DNA from 2 places in the Pseudoalteromonas sp. T1lg76 genome. Region 1 is predicted to be linked to the other one. Evidence: predicted binding sites of a transcription regulator. Region 1 holds the regulator's gene; the other holds the start of a gene.

Region 1 (8,388 bases):
TGGGATTTAAAAACCCTGAAGGGCTGCATCCTGATCTGGCTCGTACATGGGCGCAGCGAAGCAGCGAAAACGGCGGATAAAGAGTGGGGGCCCTGGTTGCAACGCCATTATGGCGAACAGCTTTACTTAGGTGTGCGCCGTGAGCTCAATGGCTTTGAACCTGAGCAATTGGCCTATATACGCACCCTGAGCGAGCAATGGCAGATAAGCGAAGTGGCGCTCGGTGCCGTGCTAATGCACACGCCGGAGCGCCTGCCTTTACAGCATGTGCTCAGTGCCATTAAGCAAGGGCAAACCGTGTCTTCGCTAGGACAGAGCCTGTTAGCCAATGCCGAGCGGGCTTTGCGCCCTTTGGACAAATTAGCCAAGCTGTTCAGTCCGGCCCAGTTGGCAACCAGTGAGCAGATTGCGCAAAGCTGCGCCTTTAATCTGGATGAGCTCAGTTATCAGTACCCCTATGAACTGGTGCCGCAAGGTCTAAGCGCCAGCGAACATCTTAAATCCCTGGTAGAACAAGGGGCGAGGAAGCGTTTTAAGGGGGCAGCGCCGCCGGCGATCCAAGCTACCATAGACAAAGAGCTCGCGCTTATTGCCGAGCAAGGCTATGAGCCCTTCTTTTTGACTATTCACGATATTGTGCAATTCGCCAAACGCCACGATATCTTGTACCAGGGGCGGGGCTCTGCGGCGAACTCTGTGGTCTGCTATTGCCTGGAGATTACCGCCGTCGACCCTAGACAAATCGATGTTTTGTTCGAGCGCTTTATCTCCAAAGAGCGCAATGAGCCGCCGGATATTGATGTCGATTTTGAACACCAAAGGCGCGAGGAGGTGTTCCAATACATTTATCAAAAATATGGTCGGCAGCGCGCCGCCCTGGCCGCGACCGTGATCACCTATCGCTTAAAAAGTGCCATGCGCGATGTGGGCAAGGCCCTTGGTTTTAGCGATACTCAGCTCGATTATTATATTAAGCAGCTTAATCGCCGCCACGGCGGTGGGCAATGGCAGGCGCAGCTGATCCAACTCGGGCTCGACCCTGAGGCAACCATTAACCGGCATTTTTTCCGTTTGGTGGATGAAATAAAGGGCTTTCCCCGGCATCTGTCACAGCATGTGGGTGGCTTTGTGATCTCTGAAGGACCGCTGCATGAGCTGGTGCCCGTTGAGAATGCCGCCATGGCTGAGCGCACCGTGATCCAGTGGGATAAAGACGATCTGGAGAGTTTAAAACTGCTTAAGGTGGATGTGCTGGCCTTGGGTATGTTGAGCGCTATTCAACGCAGTTTTAAGCTCTTGGAAAAACATTATCAGCACAGTATTAGCATTGCCGATATTACTCGCCTGGGGGATGACCCTCAGGTATATGCCATGTTGCAAAAGGCCGATACCGTGGGCGTGTTTCAAATTGAATCGCGGGCGCAAATGAGCATGCTGCCACGCCTGAAGCCGCGTTGTTATTACGACCTGGTGATCCAAATCGCCATTGTGCGTCCCGGGCCGATTCAAGGGGACATGGTGCATCCCTATTTACGCCGTCGTGACGGCGATGAAGCGGTGGAGTACCCCTCCAAGCAGGTAGAGCAGGTATTAAAGCGCACTTTGGGAGTGCCCATTTTCCAGGAGCAGGTGATCAAGGTGGCCATGGTTGCCGCTGGGTTTAGTGGGGGCGAGGCCGATCAACTGCGCCGCGCCATGGCCAAGTGGAAACGCGACGGCGAGCTGACTCAGTTCAAACAAAAGCTGATCGATGGCATGCTGCAGCGTGGTTATGACTATCAGTTTGCCGAGCGTATCTATCAGCAAATTTGTGGTTTTGGCGAGTATGGCTTTCCCGAGTCCCACTCCGCCAGTTTCGCGGTATTGGCCTATGTGTCGGCCTATTTAAAATACTACTACCCCGAGGTGTTTTTCTGCGCCTTGGCAAACAGCTTACCCATGGGCTTTTATTCCCTCGACCAATTGGTTCAGGATGCTCGGCGTCACAATATCAACATACTGGCCGTAGACGTAAATCACTCCCTCTGGGAGCATCAAGTCATACGCCAGGGCGAGCATGTTGCCGTGCGTTTGGGTTTTTGCTGTATCAAGGGCTTTAGCGCGGCAAGTGCAGATAAGCTGATTGCGCAGCGCCCTACGTCGGGCTATCGCAGCATTAGCGAGCTTTACCATCATGGTTTACAAGAAGGGGAGCTGGAAACGTTGGCCAGCAGCAACGCCCTGGCGGCCATTGCCAAGGACAGGTTTAACAGCCGCTGGCAAATTATGGATAAACAGCAGCGTTTGCCCCTCTTTGCCGATGATGAAAGCATTATGGAGGAAGAGTCGGTCTTGGCGGCGCCAAGCGGCATCCAGGATACCTTGGAAGACTACGCCAGTATGGGCGTTAATATGGGAGCGCATCCATTAACCTATTTACGTCAACAAGGCTTGTTTACCCGTGCCAAGAAAGCCAGCGAATTAAGCCAATGCCGTAATGGCGCCAGTGTCACCATTGCCGGTTTGGTCACCGGGCGTCAGTCGCCGGGCAGTGCCGCGGGGGTGACCTTTTTAACCCTGGAAGATGACACCGGCAATATCAATGTGGTGGTGTGGCTGGCCACCGCCAAGGCGCAGCAAAAAGCGTTTTTAACGGCTCGCCTGCTGGAGGTTAAAGGTGTGGTGGAGCATCATAAAGGGGTGGTGCATGTGATTGCTGGGCGTTTAATCGACCACAGTGATAAATTACCGGCTTTAATTCTAAAGAGTCGATTTTTTCATTAGTAATAAAAATGACTTTCGTTTTATTTATTTTAAATTTTTATGTATTAGATAAAAAAATATCATTTTTTTAGGGCTGTGAAAAAATTTCAATCCCTGTTTAAATAAGCTCAACCTTAGCCAATAGGCAAACGCGCCGTTTAAGCGTACAATAGCGGCCTTTCATATCGACAATCACGTTGCACCTAGGAGACAGCATGTTAGAACGTAACATGAACATTGCAGACTTTGACCCAGAATTAGCTAATGCGATGAACGCAGAAGTAGCTCGCCAAGAAGAGCACATCGAGCTTATCGCATCAGAAAACTACTGTAGCCCTCGCGTACTTGAAGCACAGGGTTCACAGCTAACTAACAAATATGCAGAAGGCTACCCGGGTAAGCGTTACTACGGTGGTTGTGAGCATGTTGACGTGGTTGAGCAACTGGCTATTGACCGTGCGAACGAGCTATTCGGCACCGAGTATGCAAACGTACAGCCGCACGCGGGTTCACAAGCAAACGCCGCTGTTTTCCAAGCGCTTCTTCAGCCGCACGATACCGTACTAGGCATGAGCCTGGCACACGGTGGTCACTTGACTCACGGTGCACACGTAAACTTCTCAGGTAAAATGTACAACGCTATTCAGTACGGCCTAAACGAAGCAACCGGTGAAATCGATTACGATCAGGTTGAAGCGCTAGCGCTTGAGCACAAGCCAAAAATGATCATCGGTGGTTTCTCTGCTTACTCAGGTATCGTTGACTGGAAACGTTTCCGTGAAATCGCTGACAAAGTAGGTGCTTACCTGTTTGTTGATATGGCTCACGTTGCTGGCCTTATCGCCGCTGGTGTATACCCAAGCCCAGTGCCTTATGCGCACGTGGTAACAACCACTACGCACAAGACGCTTGCTGGTCCTCGTGGTGGTCTAATCGTTTCTAACTGTGGTGACGAAGAGATCTACAAAAAGCTAAACAGCGCCGTATTCCCAGGTGGCCAAGGTGGTCCTCTATGTCATGTAATCGCGGCTAAAGCGGTTGCTTTCAAAGAAGCGCTACAGCCTGAATTTAAAGCATACCAGCAGCAGGTTGTTGCTAATGCTCAAGCCATGGTTGAAGTGCTACAAGAGCGCGGTTACAAGGTAGTTTCGGGCAAAACCGACAACCACCTGTTCCTTCTTGACCTGATCGACAAAGACATCACAGGTAAAGATGCCGATGCTGCCCTTGGCAATGCCAACATCACGGTAAACAAGAACTCGGTACCAAACGATCCGCGTTCACCGTTCGTAACTTCTGGTCTACGTATCGGTTCTCCGGCTATCACTCGCCGTGGTTTCAAAGAAGCCGAAGCGAAAGAGCTAGCTGGTTGGATCTGTGACGTACTAGACAATATCGAAAGCACTGATGTTCAGGCACAAGTGAAAGAAAAAGTGAAAGCAATTTGCGCTAAGTTCCCTGTTTACGCATAACAGCGTGAAATAGCTATTACACAAACATTTGTGTATGATAAAGGCCGCAATTTTTGCGGCCTTTTTGTTATCTACAGGAACCCCATTCACTATGCATTGTCCTTTCTGCAGCGCTAAAGACACCAAGGTAATTGACTCACGTCTGGTCGGTGGTGGCCACCAGGTTCGTCGTCGTCGCGAATGCAATGACTGTCACGAACGTTTTACCACCTTTGAAGGGGCGGAATTAGTGATGCCACGGGTGATCAAGCGTGATGGTTCCCGTGAGCCCTTTAATGAAGACAAGTTGCAAAATGGCCTGCATCGCGCCCTTGAACGTCGACCAGTAAAAACAGAACAAATCGATGAGGTGGTGCATCAAATTAAATCGCAAATTCGCGCCACTGGCGAGCGTGAAGTCAGCTCACAACTGATAGGCGAATGCATTATGGAAGCGTTGAAGGGTCTGGATAAGGTCGCTTATGTGCGCTTTGCTTCTGTCTATCGTTCGTTTGAAGATATCCGTGAATTCGGTGAAGAAATCGCCCGCCTAGGAGACTAAGATGATCTTCAGTGCGGACGATAAGCGTTATATGCGCCGGGCCATTGAGCTGGCGTATCTAGGTCGATTCACCACCACACCCAATCCCAATGTCGGCTGTGTGCTGGTTAAAGATGGTCAGATTATCGGTGAAGGTTTTCACCAACAAGCGGGGACAGCACATGCTGAGGTGCATGCACTTGCGGCGGCCGGTGACAAGGCCGAAGGCGCTACCGCATATGTAACCCTGGAACCCTGCAGCCATACCGGCCGTACCGGCCCCTGTGCCGGCGCCCTGATCAAGGCCAAGGTGGCAAAAGTCATTTGCGCCATGCAAGACCCTAATCCACAGGTCAGTGGTCGCGGCATGAAGATGCTGGCCGAGGCGGGCATAGAAGTCGCATCTGGTTTGCTTGGCGATGAAGCCGAAAAGCTAAACCTCGGCTTTTTAAAGCGCATGCGCACCGGGCGCCCTTATGTTACCTGTAAGCTGGCCGCCAGCCTGGACGGTAAAACCGCCCTGGCCAATGGTGAGAGTAAATGGATCACCGGGCCCGAGGCACGTAAAGATGTGCAGGCGTTTCGCGCCCAGCACTGTGCCATTTTAAGTGGCGCCGATACCGTGCTGGTGGATGACGCTAAGCTCAATGTGCGTTTGGACGACACGCAACTGGCCGAGTATGTGCTGCCGGAGGTGCGCCAACCGCTGCGGGTGATCTTAGATAGCCGTTATCGGCTGACCCCGGATTTAGTGCTTTTTCAACAGCCCGGCGAGATATTATTAGTGCGCTCACGCACAGCCAGTGTGACGCGCAAAGAGCTTGATAAACAATCCCTGTGGCCCAACAATGTAACCGAGTTGATGTGCGAAGGCCTTGAAAATGGCCAGGTTAATCTCGACGCCTTGCTGGCGGAGCTGGCGCAGCGCGATATTAACTCAGTTTGGCTGGAGGCGGGGGCGACCCTGGCCGGTGCCATGGCGCAGCAGCAACTTATTGATAGCTACATTGTTTATATTGCGCCAAAATTAATGGGCAGTGATGCCAAAGGCTTGTTAACTATGGGCCCCTTTACGGCCATGACTCAAGTGCCAACCCTGCACTTTAGCGATATGACCCCAGTTGGTGAGGATATTCGCCTTACCTTAGAACAACTTAGAGTAGAATAGCCATGTTTACAGGCATTATTGAAGCAACGGGCACGCTCAGCTCCCTGACCTTGGTTGATGGCGACTTAAGCGTGCGCGTACAAAGTGACAACTTGGACATGAGTGACGTCGCGCTTGGCGACAGTATCGCTACCAATGGCGTCTGTTTGACCGTTACTGAAAAATTCAGCGATGGTTTTAGTGCCGATGTCTCAAAAGAGACCTTGTCACTGACGCGTTTTGCGCATTACCAGCGCGGCCAGCGGGTCAATTTAGAAAAGGCTCTGCAGCCGATTTCACGCCTGGGTGGGCACCTGGTTTCCGGCCATGTGGATGGCATTGCCGAGGTGGTAAAAGTCAGCCCTAATGCCCGCGCCATCGACTATTGGTTAGCGGCGCCGGAAGCGCTGATGAAATATATTCCCTACAAGGGCTCGGTGTGCATCGACGGTGCCAGTTTGACCGTTAATGAAATCGACGGCAACCAGTTTAAATTAACCATAGTGCCGCACACACTGGCACAAACCACGATCGCCGAATTTCAGGTTGGCACTAAGGTCAATCTCGAGGTCGATCAAATAGCGCGTTACTTGGAGCGCCTAATTCAAGGGGCGCAAGCTCCGAAAGCAGAATCAACAGTAACCGAAAGCCTGCTGGTGCAGGCCGGATTTATCAAATAACACATAGTGGGCAAGATATGAGTTTGAATAGCGCAGCGGAGATCATCGAAGACATTAAAAATGGCAAAATGGTCATCTTGATGGACGACGAAGATCGTGAAAACGAAGGCGACCTGATTATTGCCGCCGAGCACATCAGTGCTGATGCGATTAACTTTATGGCGACCTATGGCCGCGGCCTGATCTGCTTAACGCTGACACAAGAGCGTTGTGAGCAATTGGCACTGCCGCTGATGGTGAAAAACAATGGCGCCCAGTTCTCGACCAACTTCACCATGTCTATTGAGGCCGCCAAGGGCGTAACCACAGGTATTTCCGCCGCCGACCGCGCACGCACGGTGCAGGCCGCCGTGGCCAAAGGCGCGGTAGCCGAGGATATCGTTCAGCCTGGGCATATTTTCCCGATTATGGCCCAGCCTGGTGGTGTTTTAACCCGAGCTGGTCATACCGAAGCTGGCTGTGACTTAGCCCGTCTGGCCGGTCTTGAGCCGTCGTCTGTAATTGTCGAAATCCTGAACCCAGATGGCACCATGGCTCGTCGCCCTGAGCTGGAAGTGTTCGCTAAGGAGCACGGTATTAAGATGGGCACCATTGCCGATCTGATTGAGTACCGTAACCTTAATGAAACCACCATTGAGAAGGTTGCCCAGTGTAAGCTGCCGACCGAGCATGGTGAGTTCGAGCTGGTAACATACAAAGACACTATCGATGGTCAGCTTCACTATGCCATGGTGAAGGGTGAAATTAACGACCCAACCTTAGTGCGTGTGCACCTGCAAAGTACCTTTAACGACATTCTGCTATCCGATCGCGGTGCCGATCGCAGCTGGACGCTTTCTAAGGCCATGGATTACATTGCCAAAAATGAAGGGGTACTGGTTATTCTTGGCAAACAAGAGTGCAGCGAGGATATCGAAGCCATGGTCAAGGCGTTTGCCATGGAAGATGAAGGTCAGCAGGCCAATCATCGTAAATTCCAGGGCACCTCTCGTACCGTGGGCATTGGCTCGCAAATCCTTGCGGATTTGGGCATTACCAAGATGCGCCTGATGAGCATGCCGAAGAAGTATCATGCGCTGTCAGGCTTCCACCTTGAAGTGGTTGAATACGTACAGCCAGAATAAGCAGCTATTTTTTTTCAGTTATGGTATGATGCGCGGCAATTTTGCGATACCCCCTAATTCGCCCCGCATCACGCGTTGGTAATATCAATAAAGGTTTATAAATGAAAATTATTGAAGGTAACAAGTTTGCACCGGGCAAAAAATTTGCCATCGTGATTTCACGTTTTAATGACTTCATTGGCAGCAGCCTACTTGATGGCGCGGTGGATGAGTTAAAGCGCACTGGCAACGTCAGTGACGACGACATCACAGTAGTTTACGTACCGGGCGCCGTTGAGTTACCACTTGTGGCTAAGCGTCTTGCCGCTAAAGGCGAGCACGATGCCATTATCGCCCTTGGCGTTATTATTCGTGGCGGCACACCGCATTTCGATCTGGTTGCCGGTGAGTCGAACAAGGGTCTGGCACAAGTATCGCTAGAGTATGATGTACCAGTTGCTTTTGGTGTATTAACCACGGAAAGCATCGAGCAAGCCATTGAGCGTGCTGGTACAAAAATGGGCAACAAGGGTGGCGAAGCTGCACTAAGTGCCCTAGAAATGGTTAATGTTTTAGACAAAATTTAAGGGTTCACAGTGAAACCAGCAGCTAGACGCAAAGCGCGCGTATTGGCCCTACAGGCCGTTTACTCTTGGCAAATGAGTGGCAATGCCATTGCCGACATCGAACAGAATATGTTGCTTGAGAACGACATTTCTAAGGT
Region 2 (8,388 bases), on a different contig from region 1:
TCCATCAGCTCGCGCTCGGCAAAGGCGAAGGAGCAAGCGAATGATACATAAAAGCGAATGGCTTCAAGGATATTCACCGACATCATGGCCAAGTACAGGCGCTTTTTCAGCTCATACAAGGAGACATCAATCTCTTCACCATTAACCATGTGCTGGCCTGGGCCATACAGGTTATAAAGTGAGGTTAGGTGGATCAGGTCGTCGTAATAACGGGTCACTTCCTCGGCGCGATCGGCGATTTTTTCATTGGTCACTATGTCATCGAAAATAACTTCCGGTGACTGAGTCACGTTACGAATAATATGGGTGTACGAGCGGCTGTGAATGGTTTCACTAAAGGCCCAGGTTTCAATCCAGGTTTCCAGTTCGGGCAAGGAAACAATAGGCAGCAGAGCCACGTTTGGTGAGCGGCCTTGGACGCTGTCGAGCAGGGTCTGGTACTTAAGGTTGCTTAAGAAGATATGACGCTCATGCTCAGGCAGAGACTGAAAATCAACGCGGTCTTTACTGACGTCTACTTCCTCTGGACGCCAGAAGAAGGATAGTTGCTTTTCGATCAACTTTTCAAAAATTGGGTACTTTTGCTGGTCATAGCGCGATACGTTCACCGTTTGTCCGAAAAACATCGGTTCTTTTAATTGGTCGTTACGATTACGGCTAAAAGTGGAGTATGACATGGTCGTGGGATCTCAAAATCAGGGTCGAACAACAAAGCAAAGCGGCTCAGAAGCCGCTTGCTTAATTATTATTATATCTTACAAGCGCCGCCTTCACAGCCGTCATCGGCCTGAGGCTTAAACTCGTCTTGGGCGTCCGAGGCACCATCACGGGTGTTGTGATAGTACAAGGTCTTCACACCCAGTTTATAGGCAGTCAATAGATCTTTAAGCAAGAGCTTCATAGGCACCTTGCCGCCATCGAACTTATTCGGATCATAATTGGTGTTGGCCGAAATAGTCTGGTCAACGAACTTTTGCATTATGCCCACTAGCTGCAGGTAGCCATCGTTCGATGGAATATCCCACAGTAATTCATATTGATCTTTAAGACGCTCATACTCAGGTACAACCTGCTTAAGGATACCGTCTTTAGATGCCTTAACGCTGATATGACCGCGCGGTGGCTCAATACCGTTAGTGGCATTTGAGATTTGCGACGAGGTTTCAGAAGGCATTAGAGCCGACAGCGTTGAGTTACGCATGCCGTGAGCTTTAATGCTTTCGCGCAGACCATCCCAATCCAGGTGCAGTGGCTCATTACAGACGCTATCAAGATCCTTTTTATAGGTATCGATAGGCATGATGCCTTGCGAATAAGTGGTTTCATTAAACTTAGGACACGCGCCTTTTTCTTTAGCCAGCTCGTTTGATGCTTTCATCAGATAGTACTGAATCGCTTCAAAGGTTTTATGCGTCAGGCCGTTGGCACTGCCATCCGAATAACGCTTACCATTTTTCGCCAGATAGTAGGCGAAGTTGATCACGCCCACACCCAAGGTACGACGACCCATGGTGGCATTGTAGGCAGCCGGTACCGGGTATTCTTGATAATCCAACAGGTTATCAAGGGCACGTACGGCCAGCTCGGCGAGCTCTTCAAGCTCGTCCAGTGACTCAATGGCGCCCAGGTTAAAGGCTGACAGAGTACACAGAGCGATTTCACCGGTTTCGTCGTTCACATCGTTCAGTGGCTTGGTTGGTAAAGCGATTTCCAGACACAGGTTAGACTGGCGTATCGGTGCAACCTTGGCATCAAACGGGCTGTGAGTATTACAGTGGTCAACGTTCTGCAGGTAGATACGGCCTGTGCTGGCACGCTCTTGTAAAAACATTGAGAAGAGTTCAATGGCCTTGATACGCTTCTTACGAATAGACTCATCTTGCTCGTATTTTACGTAAAGCTCTTCAAACAGCTGCTGATCTTCAAAGAAGGCATCGTAAAGACCCGGTACATCCGATGGGCTGAACAGGGTGATAAAGCCGTCTTTGATCAAACGGGTATACATCAATTTGTTGAACTGCACACCGTAGTCAAGGTGACGTACACGGTTATCGTCAACACCACGGTTGTTCTTAAGTACCAGTAGGTTTTCAACCTCTAGGTGCCAAAGCGGGTAGAACAGAGTCGCGGCACCGCCACGTACGCCGCCTTGCGAACAGCTTTTAACCGCCGTTTGGAAGTGCTTATAAAAAGGTACACAGCCTGTGTGGTAGGCTTCGCCGTTGCGAATTGGGCTACCTAAGGCGCGAATACGACCAGCGTTGATACCGATGCCAGCGCGCTGAGATACGTATTTTACAATCGCCGATGAAGTGGCGTTAATTGAATCCAGGCTGTCGGCACATTCGATCAGTACGCATGAGCTGAACTGACGCGTTGGTGTACGCACGCCCGACATAATAGGCGTAGGCAATGAGATCTTAAACAAAGACACCGCATCATAGAAACGCTTCACATAATCAAGGCGCGTCTCTTTGGGGTAATCTGAGAACAAGCTGGCAGCAACCAAGATATACAGGAACTGGGCGCTTTCATAAATATCGCCGGTGACGCGGTTTTGTACCAGGTACTTACCTTCCAGCTGTTTAACGGCAGCATAGCTGAAGTTTAAATCGCGGCTATGGTCGATAAACTGATCCATCTGCTCGAATTCCGACTGAGTGTAGTCGGTCATTAAATGCTGATCGTAACGCTTGTCTTCAACGAGCTTAACAACATGATCATACAGCTTAGGTGGCTCAAAACGACCATAGGCTTTTTTACGCAGGTGGAAAATAGCCAGACGCGCCGCCAAATACTGGTAGTCAGGCGTATCTTTAGAGATCAAGTCCGCCGCCGATTTGATAATCGTTTCGTGAATATCTTCGGTGCGAATGCCGTCATAGAATTGAATATGGGACTTAAGTTCTACCTGAGATACAGATACATTATTGAGCCCTTCAGCGGCCCAAGTAATGACACGATGAATTTTATCTAAATCCAACGCTTCCTTACGTCCATCGCGTTTGCTAACAGATAACTGTTGAGTCATAGTTATTGCCCGTAATTATAATTAGTTGTATTAGCGCACAGCTGTTAAAAGTGTCTTTTTCAGCTATTGCAGGCGATGTATTTACTACGTTTTAGCATACCTTCGCTTTGCGCCATCGCCCACGGCCACCAAGCATTTAGAGCTGTATAAGATTCAAACACTAGATATGGTGTTTTCATCATTGTGATTCACAAGATAGTGGGGTCTGCGTGTATTTGCAAGAGGTGCAAACTGTGACAATCTGTGGATAAGTCGCCACGGTTAGTGACCGTTAACCTTCAAACATTTTTAACTCTGTCGGTCAGCGAAAAGCAACGTCAAAAAACACAAATTTAATGATTTTTTCCAAGTCTAACCGACTGGGTTTTTTATCATCAAGTCGACCATCTTTTCATCACGCTAATTCTTACCAGCGCACTATATCTGGTGTTTAAAAAATAACAAACCACCAGATATAGTGTATCCGCAGTTTTAAAAAACGCCAGGCGGATTCGCTACACTTGCGTTACGCCAGCTTTTCAAAGTGCAAAATGTAGTTAACGTCTAGGTCCTGGCCTAAGGTGTATTGTTTAGTCAGTGGGTTGTAGCTTAGCCCGGCACTGTGGCGAACTTTGAGCCCGGCCTGTTCAGCCCATTGGATAAGCTGCGATGGGCGAATGAACTTTTTATGGTCGTGGGTACCCTCGGGCACAAGTTTAAGTAATTTCTCGGCGCCAACAATGGCAAACAGATAGGCCTTGGCGGTTTTATTTAAGGTTGAGAAATAAACCTGGGCACCGGGTTTGGCAAGGGCGGCAGCGCTAGCTATCACGGATTGCGGATCCGGCACATGCTCAAGCATTTCCATACAGGTCACAATATCGAAACGCTCTGGATGCTCCGCCGCATATTGCTCAGCGGTAATTTGTTGGTAATCGACTTTAACACCAGACTCTAAACTATGGAGCTTGGCTACATTCAGTGGCTCACGACCCATATCTATGCCGGTGACCTTGGCCCCGAGTTTGGCCATGCTCTCGGCGAGGATGCCACCGCCACAGCCTATATCCAGAGTTTCTTTGTCGGCAAGGCCGTTGGCATGTTGGGCGATAAAGTCCAGGCGCAGGGGGTTTATTTCGTGTAAGGGTTTAAATTCGCCATCGAGATCCCACCAGCGCTGTGCTATGGCTTCAAATTTTGCAATTTCATCCGTATCTACATTTTGATGTTCGGTCATAAAAAACTTCCTCGTTCGTCTGAGGCCATTATACGGGGGGATTTTGTGAAATCGCAAAGATTTAGCGCCTGTAAAAATAAAAATTATGTGATAGCATGGGCTGAGATAATAACGACAATAGGGCAGGTGATAAGCCGAGTTAAACTCGTGCCGATTACACCCTGTCGCAAATAAGAAGGAAAGTGATATCAATGACTGATCTCGCCAATGAAGTCCTTCCGGTTAATATTGAAGATGAGTTAAAGAATTCCTACCTGGATTACGCCATGAGTGTAATCGTAGGACGTGCGCTTCCCGACGTTCGTGACGGCCTAAAGCCGGTACACCGTCGTGTTTTGTTCGCCATGAATGAACTCCGCAATGACTGGAACAAACCGTATAAAAAGTCTGCCCGTGTAGTGGGCGACGTCATCGGTAAATACCACCCGCACGGCGACAGTGCCGTATATGACACCATAGTACGTATGGCGCAGCCGTTTTCACTGCGTTATATGTTGGTCGATGGCCAAGGTAACTTTGGTTCCGTGGATGGTGACTCGGCGGCGGCGATGCGTTACACCGAAGTACGCATGGCAAAACTTTCCCAAGAGTTATTAGCCGACTTAGAAAAAGAAACCGTTGATTACGTGCCTAACTATGACGGCACCGAGCAGATCCCAGATGTATTACCGACCAAGGTACCTAACCTGCTGGTTAATGGTTCATCGGGTATCGCCGTAGGTATGGCGACCAATATCCCGCCGCACAACCTAACCGAAGTGATCAACGGCTGTTTAGCGCTTATCAAAGAGCCGCAAACCACCATTGACGAGCTGATGGAATATATTCCAGGCCCGGACTTCCCAACAGCGGCCATTATCAATGGTAAAAAAGGCATAGAGCAGGCCTATAAAACAGGTCGTGGCAAGGTTTATATTCGCGCTCGCGCGGAAGTAGAAGTGGACGAAAAAACGAGTCGCGAGACCATTATCGTTCATGAAATTCCGTATCAGGTGAATAAAGCCCGCCTTATCGAAAAAATCGCCGAACTTGTTAAAGACAAAAAGATCGAAGGTATCAGTGCGCTGCGCGATGAGTCTGATAAAGACGGTATGCGTATCGTTATTGAGATCAAACGCGGCGAAGTGGGCGAGGTGGTACTGAATAATCTGTACGCCCAAACACAGATGCAAACCGTGTTCGGTATCAACATGGTCGCCCTGGACGGTAACCAGCCGAAGTGCTTTAACATCAAGGAAATGCTTGAAGCATTTATCCTGCACCGTCGTGAAGTTGTTACCCGTCGTACCGTATTCGATTTACGCAAGGCCCGTGAGCGCGCTCATACCCTTGAAGGTTTGGCGATAGCGCTTGCTAATATCGATCCTATTATCGAACTTATTCGTAAGTCACCGACACCAGCAGAAGCAAAGCAAGCCCTTGTAGCCCGTCCATGGGAGCTGGGTAATGTTAAAGCCATGCTGGAAAAAGCCGGTGATAACGCCGCTCGTCCAGACTGGCTGGCGGATGATTTAGGTATTCGCGATGGTCAGTACTATTTATCTGAGCAGCAGGCGCAGGCTATCCTTGAGCTACGCCTACATAAGCTAACCGGTCTTGAGCACGAGAAGATCCTTGATGAATATCAAGAGCTACTTGAGCTAATCGCTGAATTATTACATATCCTTGGTTCGCCGGAGCGCTTGATGGAAGTGATCCGCGATGAATTGGTTACCATCAAGGAAACCTATGGCGATGAGCGCCGCACCGAAATCAGTGCCGCGGCCCACGATATCAGCCTGGAAGATTTGATCACCGAAGAAAACGTAGTAGTCACCCTGTCACATGAAGGCTATGTGAAGTATCAGCCGCTGAGCGACTACGAGGCACAGCGCCGTGGTGGTAAGGGTAAATCAGCAACCAAGATGAAGGATGAAGACTTTATCGAGCGTCTGCTGGTCGCCAACACCCACGACACCATCTTGTGCTTCTCGACCGCAGGTCGTCTGTACTGGTTGAAGGTGTACCAGTTGCCATTGGCCAGCCGCGCTGCCCGTGGTAAGCCAATTATTAACTTGTTGCCGCTTGAAGCTGACGAGCGCATTACCGCTATCTTGCCAGTGCGTGAGTACGAAGAAGATAAGTATGTCTTTATGGCGACCGCTTTTGGTACCGTGAAGAAAACGCCACTAACCGCTTATAGTCGTCAGCGCGCCAGCGGTATTATTGCCGTGAACCTCAACGAAGGCGATAGCCTGATCGGTGTGGACATCACAGATGGCAGCAACGAGATCATGCTCTTTACCGATGCTGGTAAGGTTGTACGCTTTAAAGAAGCGGAAGAGTCGGCCGTGGTTGACGAAAACGGCAACCCAGTACTTGACGAAGAAGGTAATCCGGAAATCAAGTTCAAGGGTGTACGTCCTATGGGTCGTACCGCCACCGGTGTACGCGGCATTAAGATGGCCGATGACCAGCGCGTGGTGTCCTTAATCGTACCTAAGTCAGATGGTGCTATCTTAACCGTGACCGAAAACGGTTATGGTAAGCGTACCGCCCTTGAAGATTACCCATCTAAGAGTCGTGCGACTCAAGGTGTGGTCTCTATCAAGGTGAGTGAGCGTAATGGCGCCGTAGTCGGTGCCGTTCAGGTCGATGACAACGACGAGATCATGATTATTTCTAATCGTGGCACCCTGGTTCGTACTCGCGTGAATGAAGTGTCTACCGTGGGTCGAAATACTCAAGGTGTTATTTTGATTCGTACAGTTGACGGCGAGCAGGTGGTTGGTTTACAACGTATCGAAGAAATCGATGAAGATGAACTGGCCATACTGGAACACGATGAAGAAGCCGTGGTCCAGGGGGAGGCTCCCGCCGATGAGGCTGAGCAGAGCCCTGAGCAAGACTCATAATCTATAAAGCGGCTTCGGCCGCTTTTTTTAGCCCTGTATAAAATATTTTCAAGTTACATCGCCTGCACAATGGGTATTGTGTGGGTACGCGAAGTGGAATGAGGAAGAAGTAATGAGCGTTTATAATTTTTGTGCCGGCCCTGCCATGTTACCTCCAGCCGTTATGGAAAAAGCACAGCAAGAGTTTTTAGACTGGCAAGGACTAGGTGTATCGGTTATGGAAGTAAGTCACCGCGCCGAACCCTTTTTGACCATGGCCCAACAGTGTGAGGCACGTCTGCGTCGGCTAATGAACATCAGCGATGAATTTGCCGTACTCTTTATGCACGGTGGTGGTCGCGGTCAATTTGCCGCTGTGCCTATGAACCTGCACCTTGATGATGCTCCAGCCGTGTATATCAACACAGGTATCTGGTCTGATGGCGCCGCTAAGGAAGCGAAAAAATACACAGATGTTGTGGAAATCAATGTTCCGATGATAAAGACGGACAATTCGGTGTGCTTCCTGTGTCTCAGTGGCCTTTACCTGAAAAAGCCAGTTATATCCATTACTGCCCGAATGAAACCATAGATGGCGTTGAGTTATTCGATGTACCATCTCACCCAACGGCGCCGATTGTTGCCGATATGTCCTCTATGATCTTATCGCGCGATATCGATGTAAATCAGTTCGATGTGATTTACGCAGGGGCACAGAAAAACATCGGCCCATCGGGTCTGGCCATAGTTATTGTACGTAAGACTTTGTTTGAGCGAGAAGGCGTGCCGCGCCCGGGAATACTTGATTACGCCATCGAGGCCGAGCAGGGCAGCATGTACAACACTCCACCTACCTTTGCCTGGTATCTGGCCGATGTGGTCTTTAAATGGCTTGAGGAACAGGGCGGTGTGCCAGCTATGCAGCGCCATAACAAGAATAAGGCGGCGATTTTATACGACTACATTGATGCATCGGATTTCTACAGCAACAAGGTTGCTAAAGACTGCCGCTCATTGATGAATGTGCCATTTTGGTTAAACGACGAGAGCCTGAATGAGCGCTTCCTGGCCTTGTCACAACAGGCTGGCTTATTAGCGCTTGAGGGCCACCGTTTTGTCGGCGGTATGCGCGCCAGTATTTACAATGCCATGCCGGTGGCGGGTATCGAGGCCCTGGTAACCTTTATGGAGCAGTTCGCCCAGGAGCACAGTTAATGGAGTCATTGCGCTTAGAGCCCATTAATAAGGTGCAAGGCGAAGTGGTGTTA

Evidence for each region. Region 1 encodes NrdR, which represses ribonucleotide reductase genes. Its sites were predicted from a motif close to AAACACNANATNTNGTGTTT; they were not measured.
Region 2: the regulator NrdR is predicted to act here: its motif matches at 3,187-3,206, upstream of nrdA (class 1a ribonucleoside-diphosphate reductase subunit alpha).

What each region holds. Positions count from the first base shown of each region.
Region 1 covers NZ_PQCE01000006.1:13,089-21,476, reverse strand. The annotation lists gene C2M35_RS02145 (error-prone DNA polymerase) at 1-2,763, shown strand, start outside; gene glyA (serine hydroxymethyltransferase) at 2,958-4,214, shown strand; gene nrdR (transcriptional regulator NrdR) at 4,306-4,755, shown strand; gene ribD (bifunctional diaminohydroxyphosphoribosylaminopyrimidine deaminase/5-amino-6-(5-phosphoribosylamino)uracil reductase RibD) at 4,757-5,902, shown strand; gene C2M35_RS02125 (riboflavin synthase) at 5,905-6,561, shown strand; gene ribBA (bifunctional 3,4-dihydroxy-2-butanone-4-phosphate synthase/GTP cyclohydrolase II) at 6,579-7,685, shown strand; gene ribH (6,7-dimethyl-8-ribityllumazine synthase) at 7,787-8,251, shown strand; gene nusB (transcription antitermination factor NusB) at 8,261-8,388, shown strand, end outside.
Region 2 covers NZ_PQCE01000025.1:195,781-204,168, reverse strand. The annotation lists gene nrdB (class Ia ribonucleoside-diphosphate reductase subunit beta) at 1-677, opposite strand, end outside; gene nrdA (class 1a ribonucleoside-diphosphate reductase subunit alpha) at 749-3,031, opposite strand; gene ubiG (bifunctional 2-polyprenyl-6-hydroxyphenol methylase/3-demethylubiquinol 3-O-methyltransferase UbiG) at 3,537-4,247, opposite strand; gene gyrA (DNA topoisomerase (ATP-hydrolyzing) subunit A) at 4,439-7,141, shown strand; partial or broken gene serC (3-phosphoserine/phosphohydroxythreonine transaminase) at 7,254-8,335, shown strand; gene aroA (3-phosphoshikimate 1-carboxyvinyltransferase) at 8,335-8,388, shown strand, end outside.